DNA from 3 places in the Clostridioides sp. GD02367 genome. Region 1 is predicted to be linked to each of the others. Evidence: riboswitches for the same ligand, from Rfam matches in the RefSeq annotation. Region 1 holds a riboswitch; each other region holds the start of a gene.
What was found. A riboswitch is a leader RNA that binds a small molecule or an ion and turns the genes downstream of it on or off. The one in region 1 is predicted to bind cobalamin.
Positions count from the first base shown of each region.

Region 2: another riboswitch for cobalamin. It lies ahead of Q3223_RS15185 (cobyric acid synthase); the one in region 1 lies ahead of Q3223_RS11940 (energy-coupling factor ABC transporter permease).
Region 3: another riboswitch for cobalamin. It lies ahead of Q3223_RS01260 (ABC transporter substrate-binding protein); the one in region 1 lies ahead of Q3223_RS11940 (energy-coupling factor ABC transporter permease).

Region 1 is NZ_JBJODK010000008.1:3,363-8,818, reverse strand. It holds gene Q3223_RS11955 (energy-coupling factor ABC transporter ATP-binding protein) at 1-817, opposite strand, end outside; gene cbiQ (cobalt ECF transporter T component CbiQ) at 810-1,508, opposite strand; gene Q3223_RS11945 (energy-coupling factor ABC transporter substrate-binding protein) at 1,511-1,795, opposite strand; gene Q3223_RS11940 (energy-coupling factor ABC transporter permease) at 1,785-2,537, opposite strand; cobalamin riboswitch at 2,726-2,919, opposite strand; gene Q3223_RS11935 (nitric oxide reductase activation-like protein) at 3,052-4,827, opposite strand; gene Q3223_RS11930 (AAA family ATPase) at 4,841-5,456, opposite strand, start outside.
Region 2 is NZ_JBJODK010000012.1:111,010-116,465, reverse strand. It holds gene Q3223_RS15190 (cobyrinate a,c-diamide synthase) at 1-1,074, opposite strand, end outside; gene Q3223_RS15185 (cobyric acid synthase) at 1,114-2,628, opposite strand; cobalamin riboswitch at 2,743-2,922, opposite strand; gene Q3223_RS15180 (histidine phosphatase family protein) at 2,978-3,592, opposite strand; gene cobS (adenosylcobinamide-GDP ribazoletransferase) at 3,613-4,386, opposite strand; gene cobU (bifunctional adenosylcobinamide kinase/adenosylcobinamide-phosphate guanylyltransferase) at 4,396-4,956, opposite strand; gene cobT (nicotinate-nucleotide--dimethylbenzimidazole phosphoribosyltransferase) at 4,989-5,456, opposite strand, start outside.
Region 3 is NZ_JBJODK010000001.1:308,040-313,495, reverse strand. It holds gene Q3223_RS01275 (UxaA family hydrolase) at 1-115, shown strand, start outside; gene Q3223_RS01270 (fumarylacetoacetate hydrolase family protein) at 167-1,069, shown strand; gene Q3223_RS01265 (dihydrodipicolinate synthase family protein) at 1,151-2,044, shown strand; cobalamin riboswitch at 2,184-2,369, shown strand; gene Q3223_RS01260 (ABC transporter substrate-binding protein) at 2,596-3,726, shown strand; gene Q3223_RS01255 (iron ABC transporter permease) at 3,799-4,824, shown strand; gene Q3223_RS01250 (ABC transporter ATP-binding protein) at 4,827-5,456, shown strand, end outside.

The sequences.
Region 1 (5,456 bases):
ATTTGTTTGTATTAAGTTCTCTTTCTTTCCAGTACTTATACAAATCTTCTTCTTTCTTAAATAAAGGTAGGTTCATATTTTTGTGTACCTTTACTAGCCATGGGGATTCTAAGCCAGCTTGTATAATGTTATTTTCATTTACAAATACATTTTCTGCCTTTCCTTCATCAATTAAAATCCCCTTATCCAATACATATATATAATCGCATATTTCATACATTAAATTCATATCATGACTGGATATTACTATTTTTATATTATCTTTATTCAATCCCTTTATTATATCTACAATAGACCTAGTACTTACTGGGTCTAAACCAGCTGTAGGCTCATCAAGCAATATAATTTCATTTTCCATTGCTATAACTGATGCTATCGCTACCCTTTTTTTCTGACCATAACTTAAAAAATGTACTGGTCTATCTATAAAATCTATTCCATTAACAGCTACTAGAGCTTTATTTATTCTCTCTTTAATTATTTTTTCATCTATACCAATATTTCTCATTGCAAATGCTATATCATCGTATACTTTTGAATAGAAAATTTGTTTTTCTGGGTCTTGAAAGACAATACCCACATTTTTTCTAAGATTATACAAACTTTTCTTATCATATTTTAATTTTTCTTCTTTAAAAAGAATTTCTCCAGATGTAGGTTTTAATATACCCATTAAATTCATAAATAATGTTGATTTTCCTGAACCATTTGAACCTATTATACCTATAACATTTCCCTTTGAGAAATCCATATTAATGTTTAATAATGCATTGGCATTCTTTTCATATTGATAAGTTAAATTATTTATTTTAAACATCATTATCCCCTACTATGTGAAATTTACCATCATACAATTTTATGTCTAATGATATACACATATCATCATACCTTGTCATAAGTCTTTTGTACAGCATACTTCCAAGAATTCCTAAGGATTTATATGAAGTTTTTAAATTTATGTACCCAAATCTTAGTTCTTGTGACTTATATATTTCTGAAAATTCTTCTAAAAATATGAATATAAACCTATATATTAACATTGATAGCTCAACAAAAGTATCAGGTAAATGCATTTTTTTAAAGAAGAATATTAATTGATTAAAAGGTGTTGTAAGTATACAAAAGTATACACAAGTCAAACAAGACATAGCTCTAAATAACACATGAATAGACATGTCAATAGATGCTTTTGATATTCCTACATTGAAACTAAAAATTTCAAAACTATATAATAAGTCTGCCTTATTAAAAGATATATTTACAAGAGTTATTCCTATACTAAGAAATAAAAAGTACATTGGTATTCTGAGTAATTTTAAATAATTCTTTAAATCTATTCCAGCTACACAAACAACTAGAATACTCATTAAAATCATAATTCCACTTAAAACAAATATATTTTTTATTACCATAGAAGCAATCAGAAAGATTACTCCTATGGCTACTTTTTTATTTGGATTTACTTTACTTAATCTATTTGTATATGCATATTTATCAATTATAAGCATAATTAACTTCTCTTTCCTTTTTGAACACCTAATATGTACCCTATTACACCAGCACCTAACGCTGCTTGTGCAGAGAATAATAAACTTTCTATTTCTCCACTTGGTGGCTCATATGGGCTACTAAACCATGGTTCATAATCTGGATTTATCTTAGTAATTTCACTCTCAGCTTGACCATCTGCTCCTCCATATTCAGCTCCCGAATTAACAAGTAATGGGAATATGATAAGAGCTACTACTAATAAAAGTAGTAATATATTAGTTTTCGTCTTTGTTTTAGCACTCATTAGCTTTAACTCCTTTATCATTATTTTCTAGTATGCTTTTTTCTCCATTTTCTGTAATTAAATTATATACAATTACAGTAAGTATACCTTCTGCTATCGCTATTGGTATTTGAGTCATAAAGAAAATTCCTAAAAACTTAATTGCTGAAGCCATCACTCCACCTGATGGGTCTGGGAAAGCCAGTGCTAACTGTATCGAAGTTACTGTATATGTAGCCAAATCTCCTATTGCTGCTGCAAGAAATACTGGCATTGCATTATTTCCGTCTTTTTTCTTTAATGCTTTAAATATTAAGAATGATATAATTGGTCCTATAATAGCCATTGAAAAAGCATTAGCTCCTAAAGTAGTTATTCCTCCATGTGCCAATAGTAATGCTTGGAATATTAGAACTATAGTTCCAAGAACAAACATTACACTTGGTCCAAACATTATTGCTCCAAGACCTACTCCAGTAGGATGTGAACAACTTCCTGTTACTGAAGGTATCTTTAGTGCTGACAATACAAATACAAATGCTCCACACAGCGCTAATAATACTTTCTTTTTAGGGTCTTGCTTTACTATTTTTCCTATTGATTTTAGTCCTACTAAAAAAAATGGTATAAATATAACTCCCCATGCTATAGACCATTTTACTGGTAAGTATCCTTCCATTATGTGCATTGCATTCGATGTAACTGGAGTTAAAATGATTAACATAAGTGCAGCTATAACCCCTAATTTGATATTTTGTTTCATTTTACTATCCCCTCTCTCCCTTTCTAATAATTAAAATATAAATAATATATGTCTGATTTATTTTAAAAATAAAAATAAAAAAGCCTAACTCGATGGCTAGGCTTCTAATTTTCGACAATCCAAATACAAACACATAAAATGAACATATCTGTATAATTATTATAAGAAACTTTCTCCATCCCCGAAGAAATTACTTTAATATTTTAGGCAGGTCTCCTGACTTAGCTTCTTCCTACTCCTCTTCCTTCCCATGAAATATAAAAGTATATCATCATAGTGGCTAACAAAAGTTTCGTCTGCATCACAGTAGCGGGGGCTGTAAAGGAATTTAACCTTTTTCCCTATTAATCTTGCTTGAAGAACCTATAATATTATATATTTAATTTTTAAATTATTCTTAAAACATTTGCTATATAAATCATTGTATACCTTTTCTGTGAAAATTTCTACATTTTTTACAAATTTTATTCATTTTTATATTTTTATGTATATAAATTATTTTTTATAATCTTGATTAATTTCTAATTATCTTCTTTAAATACATCGAAACCACATCAGAAAATCTAGTTATATCTCTTGAATATATAAAATCGTTTCCATATATTAATCTTTCAGCCTCAAGCTCTGATTCTTTCCCTGTGAATACTCCTAATACTAATATATTTTGTTTCCTAGCTTTTCTTACTTCATTAGCTGTATCTCTTAAACCAACTATCCCTCTATAAGCTTTTTCTCCTCTTAAGGTTCTCTCACTATTTTTTCCTATCTTTACATCATTGGGTCTTCCATCACTAAGAACTATCAAAATTTTATTTTCTTCATCTCTATTTATTAGACCACTACATATAGATTTTATAGCTAAACCATCTCTATTATTACCAGCACAAAAGTATTCAAATATATTTTCACTATTTTTTAAACTATCATCATAATCTTTAAATCTTTTTAATATTGTATAATCCAAAAAACTAGAAAATCCCATAACTCTATTTGGTATGCCAACCTCTGTTAAGGCATTTGCAATTATATACGCCTGAATTGCCACATTTCCTTGATTTCTACTTTGAGAACCACTTGCATCTAATAATATATCAATAACATACTTTCCTTTTTCATTTTCTATATCTTTATAAAATATTTTATTATTATTACTTCTACCCACTCTCCAAGCCCTATTTGCTAATATAGTTCCACAATCAGAGTATACTCTTGTTTTAGCATTTTCTTCTATCAAAATTCTAGCTAGACTTTCTTTTAATCTCTTTATCTGCTGTCTATACATTCTAGCATGCTCTCTAAATTTCCCTAAATTATTTTCTTTTTGCCTTGTCACATATTTTAACTGGAATACATTATTACACTCACTTCTAAGAACTCCATCTGTAAAGTGTATTCTACACCCTTCATGAACATTTCTACAATTTTGTGTTTCAATCTTCTTAATTTCACCTTTACTCAAATAAGTTTTCCCATAATAATGTTCTATCTTTGAATATATCTTATTTGCAGTCTCTTCATCAACATATATTACTCTGTCTGCTGAATTGCTAGATTGAGAATCCTCAAAATCTCCTACTCCCTCTATAAGCATAGATGAAGATATAGAGTCTATATCACTTTCAATAATATTTTCTTCTTCATCACTATAAAGTTCTTCATACATAAAATCAGCAAATGTATCAAAATTTACATCAACATCTTTTACATTATTTTCATCATATGTAGAACTACTTTCTTCTCCATTTAACATATATTCAAAATAAGTTAAATATATAACATCTAATGCTTTTAAAATCTCCATAATATCTTGATTTGTATCTATATTCCTTATGTCATTAACTATTCTTCTAGTTAGGCTATCTAATGCTGGATGCTTGTCCATATTATAAAGTACAAAGGCATATTTAATTTTATCCATAATATTGTCATTGTGTATTTTGGTAAAACGTGAAACAATATCTTTATAAGCATTTCTTCTTATATCTTCTATCCCTGGTCTATCTTTAATAGCCTTTTCTTCAACTATTGTATTTAATATGACTTGAATCAGACCCAATATAATATCTTTGTCATATCCTTTTCGTATTCTATTTGTAAGGTATTTTTTTACTATGTCCCAATCTACATACTTTCTTCTAGCACCTGCAATTATTGCAAAATATAAACCTATTTCTTTTGAAGAATAATCCTTTTCTGATATGTCTATACTTTCATTGTAATCTCCAGCTATTGTCCAAGATAAATTATTTGCTCTGTTTTCAAATTCATAATCATCATATATCCATTTCATAATCTCACCTATATTAAATATGACTTATTGGAAATACATCTATACTCTCCCATTTATTAGGTATTCTAGTTTTAATTACATCTCCAACCATTTCTTTCTCATATATATCGAAGGTCTTTCCTGTAAGTCCCATGTTAATTGCAAGAGTTGGTTTCAACCCTCTTCTTATAGTCTTAAGTGATGCCATGAGACCACGCAAGTCAATAGCTTTACTAGATATTTCACCATTTTGAGACTTCAACTGTAAATCTAGAAATATTCCTGCAAAATGCATTAATTTTTCTTCATCAGCATCTGGAAATTCATTTTTTAAAATCATCATCAACTTATCTTCTTCTATAGGAGGAATATCTATTACCATAAATCTAGATACTAGTGCCTCATTAAGTTCTTTTGTTCCTGCATATTCATAATTCATAGTTCCAATAAATCTCGTTGCTGGATGCAGATTTACTCTTTCATATCCAGGAACATCAATCAGTCTTCTATAATCTAAAGCTGAATGTACTACAACTACAGCATCATTCTTTGCCATATTAATTTCATCAAATACACCAAATCCCCCATTGATGGCACATTCATAAACAGAACCCCTTCTAAGCTTAACTTCATTATCTATAAATGTGTCT
Region 2 (5,456 bases), on a different contig from region 1:
TATACCAACCATATTAAATTCTTGTTCTTCTTGATTCAATAGTTTCTCACCTAGGTACATCAGCCCCCCACATTCTGCATAAATTGGTATGTTATTGTTATGTGCCTCTAATATAGAAGCTCTCATTGACTCATTTGCCTCCAATTCGTTTCCAAATATCTCTGGAAATCCGCCTCCAATATAAATATAATCTGAAGTTGGCACTGATGTATCTTCAAGAGGGCTAAAATAGTTTACCTCTAATCCAAGTTCTTCTAAAAGCTCTATATTCTCTCTATAATAAAAATTAAATGCCTTATCATATGCTATAGCTATTGATTTATTCTTAACATGCTTTTTTATTTCATTATTCTCTATTAAAGCTTGAAAATCAAAATCACTCTCAAACTCATCACTTTCTGAAATTTCTATTATCCTATCAATATCTATATAACTTTCAATTTCATCAGCTAAAGTATAAAATTTTTCTCTTAAAGATTTCATCTCCACACTAGGAACCAATCCTAAATGTCTAGATTCTAAAGAAAACTTATTATTTGGAGGAAAATATCCCAATACTTCAATATTACAATATTTCTCTATAGAACTTTTAATTATTTGATAATGGCTATTGGTCTTAACATTATTTACTATGACACCTTTTATATTTACATCTTTATCTAATTCCTTATATCCAAGTACCATAGCAGCACTAGATGCAGCCATAGATTTTCCATTTATAACTAATATAACAGGTGATTTTAACACCTTTGAAGTATGTGAGCTTGTACAGTTATCTAAATCTATTCCAAAACCATCATATAGCCCCATAACACCTTCTATTACTGAAATATCTGCATCTTTTGATGATTTATTCACTATATACTTTATTTTTTCATCATCTAACATATAAGAATCTAGATTTCTGGAATGTCTTCCAGTTATAAAAGTGTGATATGAAGGGTCTATATAGTCTGGCCCTACTTTATATGGCTGTACTTTCATATTCCTCTTGACTAAGGCTTGCATTATTCCTAATGAAATTGTTGTCTTGCCTACTCCACTACTGGTACCTGCAATTAAGATTTTTTTCATAATACACCTCCTACCTAAATTATAAATACAGAATCATTACTATTTCATAATCTCATATATTTTCTCTATATCTAAATGCTCTCTTAAAAAATCAGCCAATTTATCATATTCTTTATCTTTAAATTCACCAAAAGAATTTACCTTGCTTTCTAATTCTTGTAGACCTTTTTTCTTTCTTATATTATTTAAAATTTTCCTTGTGAAACTTATTTCATCAAAGATTCCATGAATATAAGTTCCAATTACAGTACCATCTTTATTTATGCTTCCTTCAGTATAATTCACTTCTTCATCCAGTTTTTTTGTTATCAAATCTAAGCTTCTTATACCATCACCTCGATTTGTAATACCCATATGGATTTCATAACCTTTTACTTTTATACCTTTAAGGTCATTCATATATTCACCATTACATTCAACAATAGTAGCTTCTACTTGTGTGGTAGTTTTTTCTTTCTCAAATATTGTTTCTGTATCTAAGAGACCTATACCATCAACTTCTTCAATTTCACTTTCAACATGATAAGGGTCTCTTAATTTCTTACCTAGCATTTGATACCCACCACATATACCAAATATCAATTTACCCTGACCATGCAAATTTTTAATTTGTGACTCAAGACCACTTTCTCTTATATACATTAAATCATTTATAGTACTTTTAGTTCCTGGTATTATTACCATATCTGGATTTCCTAAAGATTCTCCAAAATCTACATACCTGATGCTTACATCTTCTTGTGTCTCAAATATATTGAAATCTGTAAAATTTGACATGTGTGGAGTTCTAATTATTTCTATGTGTATATCACCTTTATTCATTTTTTTCTTAAATCTAGTAGTCACACTATCCTCATCTTCTATTTTTATATCTGTATAAGGAACTACTCCTATAACAGGTACTTTTATAATGTCTTCTAGCATCTTTACTCCATCTTGTAAAAGCTCTTTTTTTCCTCTAAATTTATTAATTATTACACCTTTTACTCTTTTTTTCTCATCTTCATTTAATAAAAGCATTGTTCCTACTAATGATGCAAATACTCCTCCTCTATCAATATCTCCAACTATTATTACAGGTGCATCTGCTATTTCTGCCATACCCATATTAGATATATCTCTATCTTTTAAATTTATCTCTGCATTACTACCAGCACCTTCCATAACTACAATATCATAAGTTGAATTCAAGCTATCAAAGGTATCTTTCAATATATCTACCAATTCTAGTTTGTAATCATGATATTGGGAAGAAGGCATTTCCCCTATAACTTTACCTCTTACAATAACTTGACTTTTGTTATTTCCAGAAGGTTTTAATAGAACTGGATTCATATCAGCTATAGGCTCTATTTTTGCTGCTTCAGCTTGAAATACTTGTGCTCTTCCCATTTCTAATCCTTCTTTAGTTATAAAGGAATTTAAAGCCATATTTTGAGACTTAAAAGGAGCAACAGTATAACCATCTTGTTTAAATATTCTACACAAACCTGCTACTAAGATACTTTTACCTACGTTTGATGCTGTTCCTTGTAGCATTATTTTTTTCCCCACTTTCTAACCCCTCCTTGCTAAAATTTACTAAAATGCCAATAAAAAAAGTCCTATTGCTTCTAAAGATAGGACTTTTATACGTATTAATTAAAAATCTTTCACCCCGAAGACCTCTTGTTTTAAATTAAATTAGGCAGGTATCCTGGCTTAACTTCATCCTACTTCTATAACCTTCCCATCAAATTGACAGTGGTATTTATAGTTTCGTTGGTTTCACAGTAGCGGGGGCTGCAAAGGCATCTAACCTTTTTCCCTTTTAACATATAATTAAGAACCTAATTTTAATCTAATATTCTATTTTCATTAATATTTTTACAGACATATATTGTAATACTTAATTTTAATTAAATTATATAAAGTCTGTAAAATTCATTTTATCTACTACAGTAAATCCACTATTAATTTCTAAAACTGTAATAGATGCATTATCAATTTTAAAGTTCCAATGATATTTATAACCACCAGAAATCAAATGTGTTATTATATTTCTTATTGTTCCTGCATGAGAACATATAAGTATTGTTTTTATATCTGAATGACTATCATTTTCTAAAAGTATATTATCAATTTCTTTTGCCACTCTTTTATAAGAGTCTATGAGACTTTCTCCATTTGGATATCTATAGTTGTTACCTTCTTCTATCATCTTTTCGAACTCTTTGGGATATTTGACTTTAATTTCTTCAAAAGTTATTCCTTCAAAGTCTCCAAAACTAATTTCTCTTAAAGCTTCTTTTTCTTCTATTTCTATTAATTTTAACCTTGATATCTTTTCTATTGTATCCTTTGTACGTGAAGATGGTGTCGTGTAAATTCGGTCTATATTTTCATTACTTAGGTATTCAGTAATTTTATTTATTTGAATTTTTCCTTCTTCACTGATACAACTATTTATGTGACCTGATAATCTTCCTTTTTCATTATCATTTGTCAATGCATGTCTTATTAGTATTAATCTTATCACATTATCACCACTTTTTAGTTTTAAAAAAACATAAAAATTAACAAATATATATAAATCAAATATACAAGCTCTGAAAGTTCTATTCCACAACCTAATATATCACCTGTTACTCCATCAATCTTTTTATAAATGTGTTTTTTGAATAATATTATAAATATAAAAATTACTATAGCTGAACCTAATATTTTAATCAACACTATATTAGGTAATAAGAATATAAATTTAGTAATAAGAATAACTATTAATGATGTATATACTATAGCTGTTATTAACATATTTGTAGTCAGTTTACCTATAAATAAATTTCCCATTCCTTTTTCTCTTGGTGTCACAGTTTTATATGTCAATAACATTACTCCTAATCTTGCAATCATTGGCATAAATATTATAACCCATAATGAATTATTACTTATTATATTGTATATGAATCCAACCTTTAATAAAAGCACAAACATAATTGCTAAAAGTGAATTTGTACCTAACCTTGAATCTTTCATTATTTCAAGCATTTTTTCTTTATCTCTATAGCTATATATTGCATCAAATGTATCTCCTAATCCGTCTATATGAAGACCTCCAGTAATTAATACCCCAGCTAGAGTTATTATTATAGAAGCTATAAATGGTTCAAATAAAAGCATAGAAATCCATCCTATTAAATAAGATAATACACCAATAACAAAGCCTACAAGTGGAAAATACACTATTGATTTATAAAATTCATCATCAAATCCTACATTTAATTTTATAGGTATCCTTGTTAAAAACTGTAGTATTAAAATAAATCTTTTCATAGTCACATACTACTCCTTTATTTTCATAGGTATGCCACTAACTACAAAATAAACTTCATTACTTTTTGATGCTATGTATTGATTTATGCGACCTACAATATCAGCATATATCCTACTAAGTTTATTCCCAGGAACAATTCCCATACCTAATTCATTTGTAACAAATACAAAGTATAGATTTGTTTTTTCTATTTCTTCAATAAGTCTTATAACTTGTTCTTTTATATATTCTTCCAATTTGTTTATCTCTTCTTGAGTAGACTCTTCTATATTTAGATTGTGTTTAAACATTAGATTATTTACTAATAAGGTTACACAGTCTAGTATAACAGTTTCATGTTCTTTGTATAGCTGTCTAATTATGGAATATATATCTTCATATATTTCATATGTATCCCAATTTCTAGGTCTATTTTCTTGATGCTTTTTTACCCTATCTTTCATTTCATCATCAAACGGAATAGAAGTTGCTATATAAGCTGTTTTATTATTCCTATTTAAACATAGCTTTTCTGCAAAGTTACTCTTCCCTGACCTAGCTCCTCCTGTTACCAGAACAATTTCACTCATCAAAACACTCCTACAAATTAAATTTTTATGCCTTATCTCCCCATGTCAATTTCATCAAAAGTTGCCATATTCTTATAAGTATAATTTGAAGCTTCTATTATGTTAAATGCTAAAGCAGCTCCACTTCCTTCACCCAACCTCATATCCATATTTAGTAAAGGGTCTAATTTCAATATATCTAAGGCTCTCTTAGTTCCTGATTCTGCTGACAGATGAGATGCTATCATATATTCTCTAGTTTTTGGATTTATCTTATAAGCAATTAGTGCTGCTGCATAAGAAATAAATCCATCGATTACTACTGGAATTCTATTAGCACTACATCCTAATATTACACCTGCCATTGAACCTATTTCAAATCCACCCACTTTAGATAAAATATCTACTCCATCAGTTGGATTTGGATTATTAATTTCAATAGCTCTTCTGATTACTTCAGCCTTATGTTTTAGTCTCTCTTTTTTAAGACCTGCGCCTATACCAGTAACTTCTAATGGGTC
Region 3 (5,456 bases), on a different contig from region 1:
ATTGACAGATGATTTATTAAACATGATTGTAGATGTAGCAAATGGAAAGCAATCAAAAGCAGAGTCTCTTGGATATACTGAAATGGCAATAGCTAGAGTATGTAACTATGTATAAGATTTAAGTAAAAGACTGAATATATATAGAATTTTAATAAAGGGTGAGATTATGAAGTTTGTCAGTTTTACTAAAGGAAAAAATGAATGTAAAAGGATAGGTTTTTTTTCTAAAGATGAATTATTTATTATAGACATTAATTCCTTAAATATTAGCAAATCTTTTAAAGATTTAAATGATTTAATTCAAAATATATCTCAAGACGATATTATAAGGATAAAAAGTATTATAAAGGAAGATAGATTCCATAATTATGATGTTTTTAAAAGAGAAGAATGTATTATACATGTTCCGATAGAAAAACCTATACATGATATTTTATGTGTGGGAGTGAACTATAAAGACCATCTTGAAGAAACTCAAACTCACTTTGATAATAGTTTTGAAGAACCTCAAAAAACAGTTTATTTTACAAAACGTGTAACAAAAGCGATAGGTCCAGAAGATGAGATAGATGGTCATTTTAATATAAATAGTCAATTAGACTATGAAGTTGAACTTGGAGTAGTAATAGGTAAAACAGGTGTTAATATTAAAAAAGAAGAGGTCGAAGATTATATCTTTGGGTACACTGTTATAAATGATATTTCTGCTAGAACGTTACAAAAAGAGCATGTTCAGTGGTTTAGAGGAAAGGGATTAGATACATTTACATCTTTAGGCCCATGTATCTTACATAAAAGTGAAATTTCTTTTCCTGTAAAACTTAAGGTATGTAGTAGAGTAAATGGTGAAGAAAGACAAAATTCTAATACAAGATTATTCATATCAGACATTTCAGACATAGTTTCAGAACTTTCAAAGGGGATGACTTTAGAGGCTGGAGATATTATAGCTACAGGTACACCTTCTGGAGTTGGTATGGGTTTTTCGCCCCCTAGATATATGAGTAGTGGAGATGTAATTGAATGTGAGGTTGAAAGTATTGGAATTTTAAGAAATTACATTAAATAAATGTTTTAATATAGGTAATGTTAAGGCAAAACCTGAATGTATTAAATGAACATATTAAAATAAATTTTAGGAGTTTAAATTATGAAAGCAGAATTTTTGACACCAGTGGTTACAATATTTGATGAAGAAGGAAATTTAGATAAAGAAGGAAATAAGAAAGTCTATGACCATCTTATAGATGGAGGTGTAGATGGTCTAGTTATAATGGGAAGTACTGGAGAGTTCTTTAATATGTCTATGGATATGCAAAAAGAACTTATAGATTTAGTAATTAGTTATGTTAATAAGAGAGTAAAAGTGTTTATAGGTACAAGTCGTATGAGTATAAAAGAGTCTATAGAGCTTTCAAATTATGCACATAATAGTGGAGCTGATGGAGTTATGATAATAAGCCCTTATTATTTCTCTCTTGATGATGACAGTATTGAGTTGTTTTATAGTGAAATAGCTAAAAATACAGAAGCTGAAATATATCTATATAATTATCCAGATAGAACTGGTTATGATTTGAGTCCAGAACTTACATTAAGACTTGTAAGAAAACATAAAAATATAGTTGGTTATAAGGATACAGTAACTTTAATGGGGCATACTAGAGATTTAATAAATACTATGAAAGCAGAGTTCCCAAATTTTAAGATATATAGTGGTTATGACGAAAACTTTATACATAATCTAATGTCTGGGGGAGCAGGTTGTATAGGAGGTTTATCAAATTTAATTCCAGAAGTTTGTTCAAAATGGGCAGAAGCTTATAATAATAGAGATATGGATAAGGTTATAGAAATTCAAAAATATATCAACAAAGCAATGGATTTTTATTTAATAACAAACCCATTTATACCAGCAATGAAAAAAGCTCTGAATATAAGGGGATTACAAGTAAGTGATTATATGACTGCTCCTTTTACAAAACCAAATGAAAATCAAGTATGTGAGATTAAAAAATTAATGAATGAATTAAATATATGTTAACTGCTTAATTAGATATATAGTAAAAAACAAAGAGTGTTTTAAAATGATTTTTATAGTCATTTTAGGCACTCTTTATTTTATATGTTAAATCAACCTTGCAAAGTTGCCAACAATAAACTACAATTATCTTAATAAAAATTAAATTAAATAATACTAGGGTACTAGATTAGTTTAATAGGGAAAGTGATGCAAGTTCACTACAGCCCCCGCTACTGTATACGGATACGAAATCAAAATCCACTGAGATTTTATATGAAAAATTTTGGGAAGGGTGATAGAGGAAAAGCCGTGAGTCAGGAGACCTGCCCAGTATTACATAGGTTCAATTTAGGGTGGAAATTGTAATTTATAATAAAATGAAATATCAATTCATTTTTTGTAAAATTGATATATAAACTTCTCCTTTCTAAATTAGGAGAAGTTTTTTATTTTATTAAAAGGTTATAATTATTAAAGATGACTTTAATATAATTCTAATGAGATATATTTTAGAAATATATGTTATTAAAATTTTTAACCACTTATAAAAATAAAATATTGGAGTGAAAGAGATGAAATTTAAAGTAAATGTTTTAAAGCAATTTTTTCTAAGTATTATGATAGTTCTTTTAGTAGTAGGTCTTATAGGATGTAGTAAAAATGATAAAGAGAATGCACAAGTTAGTAGTGGTAAGAAGTTAGAATTAAAATATGCAAGTGGATTTAGTGTTGAAGACTTAGAGGATGGAATTAAAAAAGTAACTGATGGAGATAAAAGAGAACTAATTTTAATCCCTAAAAAAATTGAAGTTCCTGAAAAGTATAAAAATGCTAATATAGTTAGAACACCTGTAGATAATGTATTAATAGCATCTACAACACAAGCCTGTTCTCTAAGAACAATAGGTGAGCTAGATAGCATAAAAGCAGTAACAACAGAGGAACAGTATTGGACTATCAAAGAAATTAAAGATTTGATGAAGGACGGAAAGATACATTATGTTGGTTCAAACTTAGCACCAGATTATGAAAAAATAGTAGACTTAAATCCTGATTTAACTATAGTTAGTAGTGGTCTATCAGAAGCTGATACAAAATTTATTGATAAACTAAAAGAATTAGGACTTAACTATGTTGTAGATAATGAATACAAAGAGCAAAACCCATTTGGAAGAATGGAATGGACAAGTTTAATAGCTGCGTTTTATGATAAAGAAGATATAGCCACTAGTGAATTGAATAAAACAGTACAAAAGATAGAAGAAGTAAGTAAAAAGATAAAAAACAAGAACAAGCCTAAGGTAGTATGGGCATCTGTATATGAAGGAAATGCTTATGTAGCACCTAAAGATTCATATGTAGATAATATGATAAGAATGGCAGGTGGAATAAATGCATGTGCTTCAATGGATTCAAATGAAGGAAGAGTGAGTATTGAACAACTACATGAAGTTGCAAAAGATGCAGATATATTTGTATACTCATCAAGCTCAGATTATGCACCAAACTTAGAGTCTATAAAATCTAGTGCACCTGTATTGGCTGATTTGGATGTTGTAAAAAATGGTAACTTGTGGGTATTTGCTCCAGATTATTATCAATCAGTAGATAAGACTGATGAATTAATAGTAGATTTAGTTGAGATGTTTCATCCAGGTACTACAGGTGAAAAAATTAAACATTATATAAATTATGATAAATAATATATAATACGACACTAAAAGATGAGTTTTATGGATTTTAGTTAATATAGATTTGTTAAGAGGGGTATATAAATGGATTTTATCAATAAAATGAGAATAAAGAATACTACAATATTTATAGGACTAATTATAGGCATGATACTTACTTTTTTAGTGTGTGTAGCATTTGGCTCTGTAAAAATTGAGTTTAAAGAAATAATAGATGTTGTATTAAGAGGTATGGATAATACAGAACATTATAAAATAATATACAACATAAGGATTCCAAGAGTACTTGCAACTATGGTGGGTGGAGCTTGTTTAGCAGTATCAGGAATTTTACTACAGATATTTTTTAAGAATCCAATAGTTGAACCATATATATTAGGTGTATCTTCAGGCTCTACTTTATCAGTAGCGCTTATGATTTTAGGTGGATATACATTAGGATTTGAAAATATAACTTCAATGAGTATATTTGTAGCAGCATTTATAGGAGCTTTGATTGTAATGTCTGTAGTCATTTTATTTGCAAGTAAGGTAAAGAATATAACAACTCTTTTAATAATAGGAATTATGACTGGATATGTATGTAGTGGTATAACTAATGTACTACAATCATTTGCAAATAGTGAAAAATTAAAAGAATTTACTGTTTGGTCGATGGGAAGTTTTTCTGGATTTACTTGGGAAAAAGTAGAGATACTTATACTGATTGGTATGTTAGGTCTTTTAATGAGTATCTTTATAATAAAACCTCTAAATGCTTTTTTATTAGGAGAAGAGTATGCTAAAAGTATTGGTATAAATATAAAATTTTTTAGATTTTTGGTAGTATTTATATCTAGTATACTAGCAGCAATAGTATCAGCATTTGCAGGCCCTATAGGATTTATTGGACTTGCAGTACCACAAATTTCAAAACTGATATTTAAGACATCAGATAATAGAGTGCTAATACCAGTGGTAATCTTTTTAGGAGGTATAGTTACAGCTCTTTGTGATTTGATATCAAGAGTAATTTTGTCACCAGTAGAGTTACCAATAAGTACAATAACATCTTTATTAGGAGCACCAATTGTAGTAATGCTATTGATGAAAAGGAAGGACAGGGCTTAGGTATGTTGAAAACTAATAATTTAAGTGTGGGATATAATAAAAAAGTAGTTGTGAGTGATATAAATGTAGAGGTAAAAAATGGAGAAATATTATGCCTTTTAGGAAGTAATGGTGCTGGAAAAACTACTATATTAAGGTCTTTATCTAAACTTATAACACCAATAAAAGGGGATATATATCTAAATGAGATAGATATAAATCATATATCAAGAAAAGCATTATCGAAAAAAATGGCTTTAGTGCTTACAAATAGATTATTAGGTGATTTAATGACTGTACAAGATATAGTTAATATAGGAAGATATCCATATACAGGTTTTTTTGGTAGTCTATCTAAAAAAGATTTAATAATGGTAGATGAAGCATTAGAATCTGTAGATGCATTGCACTTAAAAAAAAGATATTTTGATGAACTAAGTGATGGAGAAAAACAAAAAGTATTAGTTGCAAGAGCTTTAGTTCAAGAGCCAGAAATCATTATATTGGATGAACCTACAACTCACTTAGACATAAAGCATAGGTTAGAGCTTATAAATATACTAAAAAAATTAAGTAAGGAAAAATCAATTTCAGTAATACTTTCATTGCATGAAATAGATATAGCATTAAAAAGTTGTGATAAAGTTGCTCTT